Regions from separate parts of the Paenibacillus sp. FSL R5-0341 genome, predicted to be linked through region 2. Evidence: predicted binding sites of a transcription regulator. Region 2 holds the regulator's gene; each other region holds the start of a gene.
The links. The regulator Rex, encoded in region 2, represses fermentation and respiration genes when NADH is low (regulators of the CRP and FNR family bind a similar motif). The targets are predictions, from matches to a motif close to TTGTGAAATATTTCACAA.

Region 1 (4,631 bases), 1.9 Mb from region 2:
GAGATCCGCATGCTCCGTATCTTCCGGCACCGTTCCATGGTTGGCGCCCATCGTATATTTCCAGCCGGTATTCCCGGCCGCATTACAAATCGTCTGCTCCAGTACACTCGCACCAAGCGCATTGAAGAAACGTCGGTCCATGCCGTCTACGCCGAGAATGCCCATGTTACCGTAAAAGCTGTAGGGCAGGATGCTCTCCGGGCCGTAAGTCTCGGACAATGCAGTGAATTGGGCCGTAATCTCGCGAATCGCTTCATCCCAACTCATTCGTTCGAACTTACCTTCCCCTTTGGCTCCTACACGTCTCATCGGATATTGTAAACGCTCAGGGTGATACACCCGCTCGGTCATATTTCTGACTTTATTACAAATAGCACCCTTGGTGATCGGATGATCCGGGTTGCCTGCCACCTTCACAATTTTACCGTTCTCTTTATGTAGTAACAGACCACAAGTATCCGGACAATCGAGCGGGCATACCGCTGCGAAAATTCCATTCTCCTGATCGATCATCGTATGGCTCCCCCTCTTTAAAAAACTATCCCTATATCATATCTTCTTCGAGGTTAATACGTAAAGAGAACAGTATATTTTTGCCCAATATTCACCGCTATAGCGGATTAAAATTATTTTCAAAAAAATGTTTTATCGTTTGATTCAACTTTAGAATTCAGGGGTAAATTAAAAATAAGGCATTAGGCTAGTGTTTCCCCACTTCCTCCTCATGCCATATCATGGACCACTCCCGAAATTCGCCATGAACAGGTTTCGTTCCCCCGAACCTTGTCATGGCGAATTTATTTTGCGTTAAACTCCAATCAGTCCCCATACAAAAAACGATCCCGCCCTGCTCCATCACAGCATATTCGCCATGAACCGAGCAAGATCAGAATCGTCTTCACTTCTACTATAAGGTGCATATATACTGCGCTGTGCCCGCTATGCCTGTTTGCTCCACATTGCTCTTGCCTCCGTCTCGACAGCTTCGTTCGACGTCGCTATCTCCCGCTTCACTTTCGGCTCAGCTTGACGCAGGTACACCACCCAATAGGCTGCAGCTACGAACAGAGCTCCCCCAGTCAGATTCCCGAGCCATACTGGAATGAAATTCATGACGTATTGTCCCCATGAATAATACCCTTCGAAGATTGCCGCCGGAATCAGAAACATATTGGCCACAACGTGCTGGAATCCAATGGCCACAAATGCCATCGTTGGAAACCAAATGCCCAGTACCTTGCCACTCATTGTATCTGATGCATAAGATAGCCACACCGCCAGCGCAACCAGCCAGTTACAGCCGATGCCGGAGATAAAAGCTTGCAAGAAGCCGTCATGTAGCTTATGCCCAGCCATATCCACCACTTTCGCCAGATATACACCCTCTCCGGTCAGACCGAGCACATGTCCAAATGCGTATGCGACAAACAAAGCTCCAACAAAGTTACCCATCGTCACTAAGGTTAGATTTTTCAACATATTACCTACGGATAACTTTCGAGCAATCGTCGCGAGTGGAACTGCCATCATGTTACCTGTCAGCAACTCACCACCACCAATGAGTACCATGATTAATCCCACTGGGAACACCGCTGCTCCAATCAGATTGACTAGACTTCCCCACTCTGCCGGAGCAGATGCAATCACCCGAATATCCAGTAGAAATCCTAACGCGATAAAAGCCCCTGCCAGAAAACTGAGCACCAGTACAGAAGATACCGGGTATTGAGCCTTTTTCATGCCTGTTTGCGCCGTATATTGTGCAACCTCAAGAGGTGTTTTTGCTGCCATATCACTCATCCTCTCCTTCATTGTTCATCATTGGATAAAACCACCTGAAATTCATTAGTTTTGCGTTGAATGCCATATCCTAATTGTATCTTGGTCCTATTCAAAACTTTGTGCAAATTATCACAATGTTGTTTATAAAGAAGCTTTTTAAATTATAGTTTTCTGGCAAATGCGACTGTTATAGAAGCTTATACATATGAAGGAAATTGCTCAGAATTTGTTCAGAATCAATTTGTATAATAGGCACACATATTGAATTTATATCTGTTGGGCAGGGTCGGAAGTGGGTCAGAAACAGTTCCATGTTGTGTACGTCATCAAAATGATGTTCTGTAGGTCATTTCATAGGATATCTACGGACAATAGGAGGTTTAAACATGTTCAAACATTCTTTACGCTGGAGAACAGTTATGATGTATGCTTTGATATTCACTCTGGTTCTCCCTAATGTCCTTCTTCCCCAAGATCATGCTTCCGCTAACGGAAATGTGAATATACTGTCCGCAGTCAATAACAACGTTGATCGTAATCTGGTAAACGTCGTTTATGCTAACGGGAAATACACCGCAGTGGGTGAAAAGGGGCGTATTGTTCAGTCCACAGATGGATTAAACTGGGCTGTAGTGAATACAGGAGTTTCTAACGAAAAAACATCATGGAGAAGCCTCGTGTATGCAAACAATGTATATGTCGCAGTCGGGGTGGAATCTACTCCCAATAAAGCAAGATTGATCGTTTCGTCTGATGGCGAAACTTGGGTTGACAAATCATCGGGAATTAATGGTGACATTTTGCAAAAAGTCGTTTATGTTAACAGCAATTTTTATGCTGTTGGTGGAAAATGGCATGCCAGTGACCGAGCGCAAGATGTCGGCATTATCTATTCATCTTCGGATGGGGTGACATGGACGTTATGGAGTACTGTACCAAAAATTTGGCCACCAAGTAACACAACAAGCACCCCCTTTTATTTGATGGACCTGGCCTATATTTCTGGCAGATATGTTGTTGGAGGTAACGTATTAGGCGGATATGCCTACTCCAGTAACGGGACAAGCTGGACGAACGGATTCAAAGGCAACTATGACTTGGGAGGGTTCGCTGTCTACAACGGTAAGCTTCACATGCTTGAAAGCCAAACAAATGGCTACTCCAGTAGTGACGGGATAACGTTTACAGCCGACTCCTCCTATAATGGTACATTCGGCGTACTGAAAGATGGCGGGACACTCTATCGTTTCGGTACATCGGGTAAACTGGATTCATCCACAGATAACGGCGTCAATTGGACCCCAGAACTCAAAGTAACCAATATGATCATCCAATCTGCAGCTTCGAATGGAACGGGTATGGTTCTTGTCACCTCGGCTCCTAACAGCCTTGTCGTCACCGCGGACAAATCCGATTGGAAAAAAATCGCGGGAAATCTGCAGGGCATCGCTTATAACGGTAGCAACTGGGTCGTTGTCGGTGATTCACTCTATGGAAGTGATACAACAGATGGCCTTATGTTGAATTCGGCTAGCGATTGGGAGCATCTAAGTACAAATAGTCAGTTTCTTCCTACAGAGGCTTTTTCCAAAGTTGCTTACGGCAATAACACTTTTGTCGCCATAGGTAAAAAAATTGGGGTATCCGCCGATGGTGAACATTGGACGCTCAGCAATCTTCCCACCGGTGTAACGGGCAGAGTAGTAGCGCTGACCTATGGTGCAAGTGGAGGATTTCTTGCAGTAACTGATACGGGTAATACGCTCAACTCCGTTGACGGATTATCTTGGACGAAGGGCACAAACATCGCACTTCCATATAGAGATATATTTAATGTGAAGTATGTTAACGGTGCATATATCGCAACAGGTTACGGAGTAATCTGGAAGTCTGATGCAAATGGATTGAATTGGAACCAGATCATTGATTCCAATGATGAAGTTCATAAAAAATATTACGCGTTAAATGACATCATCTATGTAGATGGAAAATATGTAATTGTCGGATCAGATGATTATTCGTTTCCTATCATGTTAGAAACGACAGGTGTCTTGAACACCAGCTCAACGTGGACCAAACATAACGTTGATAATGTCAATTCAGTTAATTTAAAATCAATCGCATATGGAGATGGTATCTACGTAGCTGTAGGTACTTTGAATGAATATGATATTGATGGCAGACTTTTTGAACATTATATGATGTATTCATCCTCAGATTTGTTGAACTGGACACCGTACGATGAGAATACACTGGGCATAGTAGGAAACGGTTTAAACACCGTTTATTATCATGATGGTAATTTCTATATTGCAGGTAACGACAACGCAAGGATTGTATTTGGAAGTGCTGCACCGGGTAGCAATAACACGGGTCTAACAAATGTACTTGGACAGACTGACAGTGCTCCAGGAGGCGGAGATGGAACGACATCTGGGACAGCGGTTAGCTGGACCATTAACGTGCCTAACACAACCTCAACACTGGGACTAGCCGATCTTGTACTTGCAGACAATCAAGCTAAGATGGAGTTGTTCAGCAACAGTGACTATTCCACTGGTGGAGTTACAGGAAACTCAACGATCCCGCTCACGGCAGGTGGAGCTACCACTGCATACATTAAGGTGACGGCAGCCGACAACACAACCGTGAAATATTATGCAGTAACGGTGAACCGTACAGCTACACTAGAAACGACACCAGCTGCTGTAATCAGCTATGTAGATGAGAAATTAACAGGACTCGTTCCTAATGCTGTATACTCCGTTAACGGAGCTAATGCTGTCGCAGATGGTTCAGGTCACATCACTATCGACAACAGTTGGATCGGAACCACGTTGTCCATCGTG
Region 2 (4,631 bases):
GTTCTTATGTGAACCCTGGTGTACCGATTCCCCCGTTTATTTCGGGATTAACGGGTATTACCGATGCCGATGTGGCGGATGCTCCATCACTCGAAGAGATGATGATGGAGATGGTTCCGCTGCTTAACGATGTGGTTCTTGTTGGACACAACGTTGCTTTTGATTTTCACTTTTTACAGAATGCTCTGGACCGTTGCGGTTATTTGCCGTTCACAGGCCGTATTCTGGACACGATTGATTTTCTGAAGATTACGTTCCCATCACTTGGTTCTTATCAACTTGGTTATGTGTCTTCAGAATTTGGTTTTCAGCATGATCGCCCTCATCAGGCTGACAGTGATGCACTGGCGACAGCCTATGTGCTGCTCAAATGTCTGGATGAGTTAAAGGAATTACCGCTCATAACGATTCAGCGGCTCAGTGACCTGTTCGCACCAGAAGACAGTGACTTGGGTTGGTTCTTGGACGGAATGCGCAGTGAGAAGGAAGCAGAGCCGATCCAGGACCTGGACGGACATACCTATTATCGTCAGCTTGCTCTTAATGTGAGTGATTGGACGGATATTGGTGCACCACGTGATGAACGTGAGGGTAACCCCCTTGATGGTGTAAGCTTCGAACAGTTTATGGACCAGGTTCGGGAGAACCTGAAGGATACGCTGGATCATTATGAAGAGCGCGAAGCGCAGACTCAGATGTTCAGCAGTGTAAGGCAAGCTTTGGACGAAGAGAAACACCTCTTGATCGAAGCTGGAACGGGTACCGGTAAATCTCTGGGGTATCTGTTGCCTGCTATTTACGAAAGTGTGAAGCAAGAACAGAAAGTCATGGTCAGCACGCATACGATCAACCTGCAGGAACAATTGAGAGAGCGGGACATTCCGATGCTGACCCAAGTGGTTCCGTTTCCGTTTAAGGCTGCTGTATTCAAAGGACGTGGACATTACCTGTGCCTGCGCAAATTTGAACACAAAATCAATAAACGTGAATTCGCCACACCGAAAGAGGATTATTTCACAGCTGCCCAGATGATCGTCTGGCTTACGCAGACCGAAACCGGAGATGATGAGGAACTTAACCTTAGCGGACGCGGTGGGGACTTCTGGGAGACCGTACAAAGCGAATCCGAGTCATGTCTGGGAAGATCCTGTCCATGGTTCCGCAAATGTTTCTATCATCGTGCCAAACATGAGGCCGGGTTGTCAGATATTGTAATCACCAATCACTCCAAATTATTTACGGATGTCAAAGCAGCACATCAGCTGCTGCCAGCTTATGAGAGTCTTGTGATCGATGAGGCCCATCATCTGGAGGATGTAGCTGGTAAACATCTTGGAATGCATATGAAATATTTCACGTTGGTTCATACACTGACCCGTCTGTTTAAAGACAGTCGTAATGGTCAGCTGCCTATGCTTCGTTCGCAGTTATCCGGACATGAAAATTCGGTGCAATGGGGCTCCATGGTGGATCAGATGTTTCCGCTCGCTCTTGAGGTCAAAGAGTTATGGGATCGTATGAGCGATGCTCTGTTCGGGCTGTTGCCTGAACGAAGTGATGCTTCACCGGGAGAGACAGGTCAATTTTCCCTGCGTCTGAAGGCATCTCAGAAACCTGCGAAATGGCAAGAGTTGCAGGATCTGGAGAACCAGATCTATGTGACACTGGGTGATTTGGTTCGCAAAGGGGACAAATTGCTGCTTGAGGTGAAGGAAGATCAGGATGATTATCAATCGGATAGCCTGATCACGGACATCACAGGATTGCTGAAAGATCTGACTACGTTGAAGGAGAATCTACGGTTCTTCATGCGTATGGATGATGCCAAAACGGTGTACTGGATGGAAGCCAGCGGCCAGTTCCGCAGCAAATCGCTTCAGCTGTATGCTGTACCTGTAGATGTCAGTGCACAACTTAAGGATTTGTTTTTTGACAAAAAGAAAAGCGTTGTGCTTACATCGGCTACGCTCTCTGTCGATAAGTCATTCCAGTTCATGATTGAGCAGCTTGGCTTGCAGGAAGCCGCCGATAATAATCGGCTATTAACGTCGATGCTGCCATCACCTTTCAACTATCGTGATCAGGCACTTTTGGTGATTCCGCGTGATTTCCCGAGTGTGAAGGGCAGTGTGGGTGATGCGCACTTTGTTAATATGCTGGTGCAGTCCCTCGCAGAGACAGCAATTGCCACCCGTGGACGCATGATGGTTCTGTTTACTTCATACAAGATGTTGCGACAGGTCTATGATCCGCTCAAGGAGGCGTTGTCTGGTAACGACATCTCGTTGCTGGGGCAAGGCGTGGACAGTGGAAGCCGCTCCAAGCTGACTCGCAGGTTCCAGGATGCCAAAGCTACGGTACTTCTGGGCACAAGCAGCTTCTGGGAGGGTGTAGATATCCCGGGTGATGCGCTAACCTGTCTCGCTATTGTAAGATTGCCGTTCCAGCCACCGAATCATCCGCTGGTGGAAGCCAAGAGTGAGCTGCTCCAGGAGCAAAAGAAAAATCCTTTTATGAAACTGTCCGTGCCGCAAGCGGTCATTCGGTTCAAGCAGGGATTTGGCCGATTGGTGCGTACCGGGAAGGACAGAGGAATTGTGATTGTCTATGATACACGCGTAATTGAAGCGTACTATGGTAAATTCTTTTTATATTCATTACCTGGTCCAAAAATGGAGCACATGCTCACAGAGCAAATGGTTCCACGAATTACCGAATGGTTGGAAAAACCTGCTAAAGAACAAGAATAATGGTTGTTTTGTTCGTTATATCATTGCATGACGCTGCAGTTTGGCGTTAAACTTTATGAGATCTTTCCGTTTGCGAATAAAGCAGTTGCACGTAAGAACTTATAACCTAAATTACAAGGAGCATTCTGTATAAAAAGTCACTTCTATCTTTGAATTTATACAGAATGCTCATCTTTTCATCTATTATTTTATCGTGGGCTTGGTAAGGGGGAGCAAGAATGAAATCAGATAAAATTTCGGAAGCGGTGGTACGACGTCTGCCTGTATACTTGCGCTATTTGAGCGAGTTGCATCAGCGTGAGGTGGCTACGGTGTCTTCTCAAGAGCTTGGACAGAGGCTGGATCTGAATCCGGCCCAAATTCGTAAAGACCTGGCTTACTTCGGTGATTTTGGTCGAAAAGGGATCGGCTATGATGTTTCCTACTTGATTGAGAAAATTCGTCACATCCTCAAAATCGATCAGCAAATTAATGTAGCTCTGGTAGGTGCGGGTAACCTCGGACAGGCCTTGTCCAACTACAACGCATATCTGAAAGACAACATGAAGATTGTTGCTGTATTTGATGCATATGGACCTAAGATTGGTAGTCAAATCAACAGTTTGACGGTAAAACCAATGAATGAATTGACGGAAGCGGTTAAAACGGATAACATCCGCATCGGTATTATTACAGTTCCAGATACGGAAGCTCAAAATGTAGCCGATCAGCTTATTGAATCGGGAATTGAAGCGATCCTTAATTTTGCACCAACAATTCTAAAAACACCGCCGCATATCCGCATTCACCATGCTGACTTTACAACGGATCTGCTTAGTTTGGCCTATTACTTGGAGACTGGAAAGGACGACGAGGAAGATGACAACAAATAGATGGGTAATTCACAACGGCAAATTTGCGGTTAATGAAGGCGGCACAACATGGAACGTGGTCCACGGATACATGGTTGTTGAGAATGACAAGATTGTGCATATTGGTGAGACATTGCCGGATGAAGACAAAAATTGTACCAAAGTGGATGGAAAAGGACTGTTCTTCCTGCCGGGTCTGATCAATACGCATGGTCATGCAGCGATGTCGTTGCTCAGAGGGCACGGAGACGATCTTGCGTTGCAAGTATGGTTGCAGGAAAAAATGTGGCCGATGGAAGCGAAAATGACTTCAGAAGACGTATATTGGGGAACTTCGCTATCGGTGCTTGAAATGTTGAAAGGCGGAACTACAGCTTTCCTGGACATGTACGATCACATGGATCAAGTTGCCAAAGTTGTGGAGCAATCCGGCGTTAGAGCAGCACTGGCACGTGGTGTAATTGGGCTGTGCTCGGAAGAAGAGCAACTGCGGAAGCTGGAGGAGTCGGCAGCGTTTGCACGTGAGTGGAATGGACAGGCAGATGGTCGCATTACAACCGTAATCTCGCCACATGCACCATATACATGCCCTCCTGACTACATAGAGAAGCTTGTACAGGTCGCGAACGACCTAAACCTTCCTCTTCATACACATATGTCGGAAACGCTTCGTGAAGTCGAGCAGAACGTGGCTGATTATGGACTGCGTCCTGTAGCACATCTGGAGAAACTGGGCTTTTTCTCCCGTCCATCCCTGGTTGCACATGCGGTGCATCTGAATGACGAAGAGATTGAGATTCTGGCTCGACATGATGTGGCTGTATCCCATAACCCGGGAAGTAACCTGAAACTCGCTTCCGGTGTTGCGCGTGTACCTGCGTTGCTGAAAGCAGGAGTTACCGTGTCACTCGGAACTGACGGACCAGCAAGTAACAACAACCTGGATATGTTCGAGGAAATGAGACTGGCTGCATTGATCCACAAAGGTGTATCTGGTGACCCGACGGCAGTGCCAGCGGGTGAAGCATTA
Region 3 (4,631 bases), 800 kb from region 2:
TTGCAGGCTCATCACCTTCATATACATACTTCGGTAGGAAACCAACAGATTGACATGTGGAATCTACCATATCACGAACACCATACCCTTGCTTTACCCCAACAAACCACTCGTCCTTAAGCTCAGTTAATTGAATGCTACTTCGGTCTGCATATCGATGACCCATAGGAACAGCGACTACGATCGGATCGTCAAACAGCATCTGACATTCGATATCGTCACCTTCAATCGGAGGGGAGGAGAGACAAAAGTCCACCTCGCCCCGATGTAGAAGTCTGGACATGTTTTCTAACGAAACCATTTGCACATGGAACTGAATATCCGGCTTGTTTTTCCGGAATTCCCGCAGTATGCCGGGCAATGTGCTCGCCGTAGTCACTGCCAATTGCAGTGTACCCTGATCCGGATTGTAGAGGTCAGCGATTTCCCGCTGTCCCTGTTCCAGTTCAAACAAAGCCTTTTCAGTTCGGTGAAGAAATGTTCTCCCAAAGTCGTTTAGTCGCAGCTTTCTCCCGATTCGATCAAATAAAGGGACGCCCAGGTCGTCCTCTAATCGTTGTATCGTTTTGCTCAGGGAGGACTGAGTGACGTGTAACTTTCCTGCGGCTTCCGTAACATGCTCGCATCGGGCCACCGTCAGGAAATATCTGAGTTGAAGAAGCTCCATTTGCACCATCCTTCATTCCTTCTAATACATCAAATCATAACATACAATGCGTTGGAATAAATGAATGGTTTCAAGTAAGATGACAGCAGAAGAAGGAGAGGTGCACCAATGAACGTTGGAAAAAAAGGATTGATGTTAGCTGTTGGACTCGGAATCATGTTGAATCCGTTAAATTCCTCCATGATTTCTGTGGCTATCTCAAGATTGCAACTCGTGTATCAACTTGATTTTACAGCCGTTTCGTGGATTATTTTATCGTTCTACATTGCCAGTGCTGTGGCTCAACCCGTCATGGGCAAGTGTAGTGATTTGTTTGGTCGCAGGAAGATTTTCCTCATGGGTCTTGTTATTGTTTTCGTTTCATCCATGTTAGCTCCATGGTCTCCCAGCTTTTCATGGCTTATCGTATTTCGAATCGTTCAATCGATTGGCACAAGCATGATGGTGGCTGTCGGAATGGCGATTGTGAGAATGAACGTGACTGAAAAACAAGCATCCGCCTTGTCTACCTTGGCGATATTCCTCTCTGGAGCAGCTGCAATTGGACCTTTTATTGGTGGTGTATTGATTCATTGGTGGGACTGGCATAGCATATTCATCGTTAATATTCCGTTTGTCATGGTAAGCTTTTGGTTCGGCTGGAAAAGCATCCCGAAGGACGAGACATCTCCGTCTATCTCTGCTCATATGTCCATTCGGCAATGGCTTGCGTTAATTGATGCACCAGGTATCCTGATGTTTACGTTAGCCTTGGTGACTCTACTCCTTGGTTTACTTTCAGTGAATTCCACAGGAGATATTTCATCTTGGCATCTACTGACAGGAGGAATCGGCATAATTACACTAGTTATATTCATACGACATGAATTAAAAGCAGCTACACCTTTTATCCCTTTGCGAACGTTTGCCATATACCCCGAAATGACGTGGGTCAATGTGCAATACATGCTGGTGAACATCCTGTTTTACGCTCTTTTTTTTGGCGTTCCTACGTACTTGAAGCAGGTACGTCATCTCAATGAAGTCTATACAGGAATGAGTATGCTAGCCTTGGGGGTGTGTTCACTAATTATTTCTCCGATCGCCGGGCGCTGGATTGACAGATCGGGATCACGACCAGCTCTGATCGTATCCGCTGGTTTAATGACAGTCGGCTCGCTATTTATCGCCGTCATGAACGAAACTTCCCCAATCGTCATTATCATTGTTGCTTTAGCTTTATTTGGCATAAGTAACGGCTTAAACGCAGTTGGCATGCAAGCAGCTCTGTTCAAAAGCACACCCAAAGAAATGATCGGTGTAGCATCGGGGATTTTTAATACATCACGCTACCTGGGGACCATCTTATCGTCATTATTGATTGGGATCGTCATGGGAGATACATTCAGTGTGACAGGATTTCAGATACTTGGCGTCATCCTTACAGTGCTTGCTGCATCGTTAATCATTATGAGCATACGTAGCAAGGAGGATGGGGTGAATCCAGAGCAGGTAAACTAAGCGAAACGCCCTTTAATACCACGGTTGCACCCAATGAATCAATAGCTCCATTGGGTGTTTTTTTTGTTTTTCACCAAGTTGTCAGAAAGAGTTGATCCTTTCTTGAACGTTTAGGGTAGAAGACGTGACTTTGATTGAATTAGATAAAAATAAAGATATAATAATTTTGATTATTAGGTCTTGCAGAGCATTTTCTATGCATTTGATATCAGGAATCAACAGGAGTAAACGCAAAGAACATGTGGCAAGATATCGTTGTCATTTACTTTGTGAAATTTTTCTCTTAATTCGTTCACATGAACGATTAGGAACGTCCAAACCTGGTATTTAATGCAACTAATGAGTAGCAGACCTTGTCCTAAGCAAAAATTGATCACAAAAATGAAACAGAGTTTGAAAGGAGGCAACACAAAGAATGGCTATTGATACGGTGTTATGGAGCAGGCTGGTGACGGGTTTGACGCTCGGTTTCCACGTGATTTTTGCAACGCTTGGTGTCGGCGTACCTTTGATGATTGCTATTGCAGAGTTCATCGGTATTCGGAAGAAGGATCACCATTACATACTTATGGCAAAGAGGTGGTCCAGAGGGTTTGTCATTTCTGTGGCTGTGGGTGTCGTGACAGGTACAGCGATATCACTGCAGTTGGCCTTGGTATGGCCGAATTTTATGAAGCTGGCCGGGAATGTCATTGCACTGCCACTATTTATGGAAGTGTTCGCATTCTTTTTTGAAGCGATATTCCTGGGCATTTATCTGTACACATGGGATCGGTTTAAAAATCCGTATATCCACTGGCTGCTGACCATTCCGATTGTCGCCGGGGCAGGCATGTCTGCTGTTTTTATTACAACAGTGAACGGATTCATGAACCAGCCTGAAGGCTTTGTCATGGAAGCAGGTCAATTCATGGCAGTGAACCCCGTACAAGCGATGCTGAATACGGCGACGTTCTCCAAGGTGTTCCATGTATTAAGCTCAGCCTATTTGACAGGAGCTGCACTGTTAGCAGGAATTGCAGCCTTTGCGATGCTGAGAAAAGGAGTGTCGTCCTACCACAAAAAAGGCTTGAATCTCATGATGGCCGTAGTTTTCGTATTCAGTTTATTAAACTCCTTAGCTGGAGATGTATCTGCCAAGTTTTTGGCTGAGCATCAGCCGGAGAAACTCGCAGCTGCAGAGTGGCATTTCGAGACAGAAAGCGGCGCGGATCTCATTTTATTGGGATGGTTGAATGCTGAGCATGAAATTATAGGCGCTCTTCATTTGCCGAAGCTGCTCAGCTTCCTTGCCTTTGGAGACTTTAATGCCGAAGTAACCGGGTTGAATGAATTTCCACCAGACGAGCATCCACCATTACTTGTGCATTACTTGTTTGATCTAATGGCTGGAATAGGTTTCGCTCTGCTTGCTATATCAAGTCTGTACTTCCTGTTTGTGTTCTGGAAGAAACGTAATCAGTTTAACAAGTGGATGCTTCGTATGGTTGCACTCAGTGCACCGCTTGCTTTTCTGGCTGTTGAGATGGGCTGGTTCTATGCAGAAGTGGGGCGACAGCCATGGATCATCCGAGGTTATATGCGGGTAGAAGAGGCCGCTACTTCTTCACCGAGTGTGAGAATTTTATTTTTCGTCTTCTTGCTTCTCTACATCCTGCTAGGCGTTATGTGTGTCGTCGTACTGAGAAGGTTGTTCAATAACAATCCTGCTGAACTTGAGATGGAGAAATGGTTGAAAGAGAAGCATGATCAATCAGCCGAGAAAGGGGAGCAGGCATAATGAGTTATGAGTTGATTGGTATATCGGTACTCTGGCTGTTCTTGTACGGCTATCTTATAGTAGCATCCATTGATTTTGGAGCAGGGTTCTTCGCCTTTTATGCACGCCTGACGAAGCAGGATCACCTGATTAATCGTCTGATCTCTCGCTATCTATCACCGGTCTGGGAGATCACCAATGTATTCTTTGTCTTTTTCTATATTGGCATCGTCGGCTTCTTTCCAGATACGGCCTATTATTATGGCTCCGCGCTGCTCGTTCCGGGAAGTATTGCCGTCATTCTACTTGCCATTCGTGGGTCGTTCTATGCTTTCGAAAATTATGGTTCCAAAAAAAGTATCGTGTACTTGTTTCTATACGGAGCTACAGGTTTGCTTATTCCGGCGTCGTTGTCAGTAGCACTGACATTGTCTGAAGGTGGCTTTATTTTGAAGCAGGGGGATACCGTTTCCCTGGATTACTGGGCGCTGTTCACCAATCCATTATCGTGGAGCATCGTTGGTCTAGCCATCGTGTCCGTATTGTTCATTAGCGGATCATTTCTCACATTTTACGCTTCACGGGCAGAGGATCATTCGGCATTGAAGCTGATGCGGAACTATGCATTGTTCTGGAGCACACCGACCATTATTCTCGCGCTGACTGCATTTATATATTTGGGTCAACACAATGAGCGTCATTTTC

Region 1: a site for Rex is predicted at 1,900-1,917, ahead of MKX75_RS26950 (formate/nitrite transporter family protein). Genes of this name have one in related genera too.
Region 3: a site for Rex is predicted at 2,435-2,452, ahead of MKX75_RS14540 (cytochrome ubiquinol oxidase subunit I). Genes of this name have one in related genera too.

What each region holds. Positions count from the first base shown of each region.
Region 1 is NZ_CP150241.1:5,988,068-5,992,698, forward strand. It holds gene MKX75_RS26945 (molybdopterin oxidoreductase family protein) at 1-513, opposite strand, end outside; gene MKX75_RS26950 (formate/nitrite transporter family protein) at 940-1,791, opposite strand; gene MKX75_RS26955 (S-layer homology domain-containing protein) at 2,169-4,631, shown strand, end outside.
Region 2 is NZ_CP150241.1:4,045,160-4,049,790, reverse strand. It holds gene dinG (ATP-dependent DNA helicase DinG) at 1-2,750, shown strand, start outside; gene MKX75_RS18090 (redox-sensing transcriptional repressor Rex) at 2,969-3,622, shown strand; gene MKX75_RS18085 (amidohydrolase) at 3,609-4,631, shown strand, end outside.
Region 3 is NZ_CP150241.1:3,244,577-3,249,207, forward strand. It holds gene MKX75_RS14530 (LysR family transcriptional regulator) at 1-667, opposite strand, end outside; gene MKX75_RS14535 (MFS transporter) at 776-2,167, shown strand; gene MKX75_RS14540 (cytochrome ubiquinol oxidase subunit I) at 2,583-3,947, shown strand; gene MKX75_RS14545 (cytochrome d ubiquinol oxidase subunit II) at 3,947-4,631, shown strand, end outside.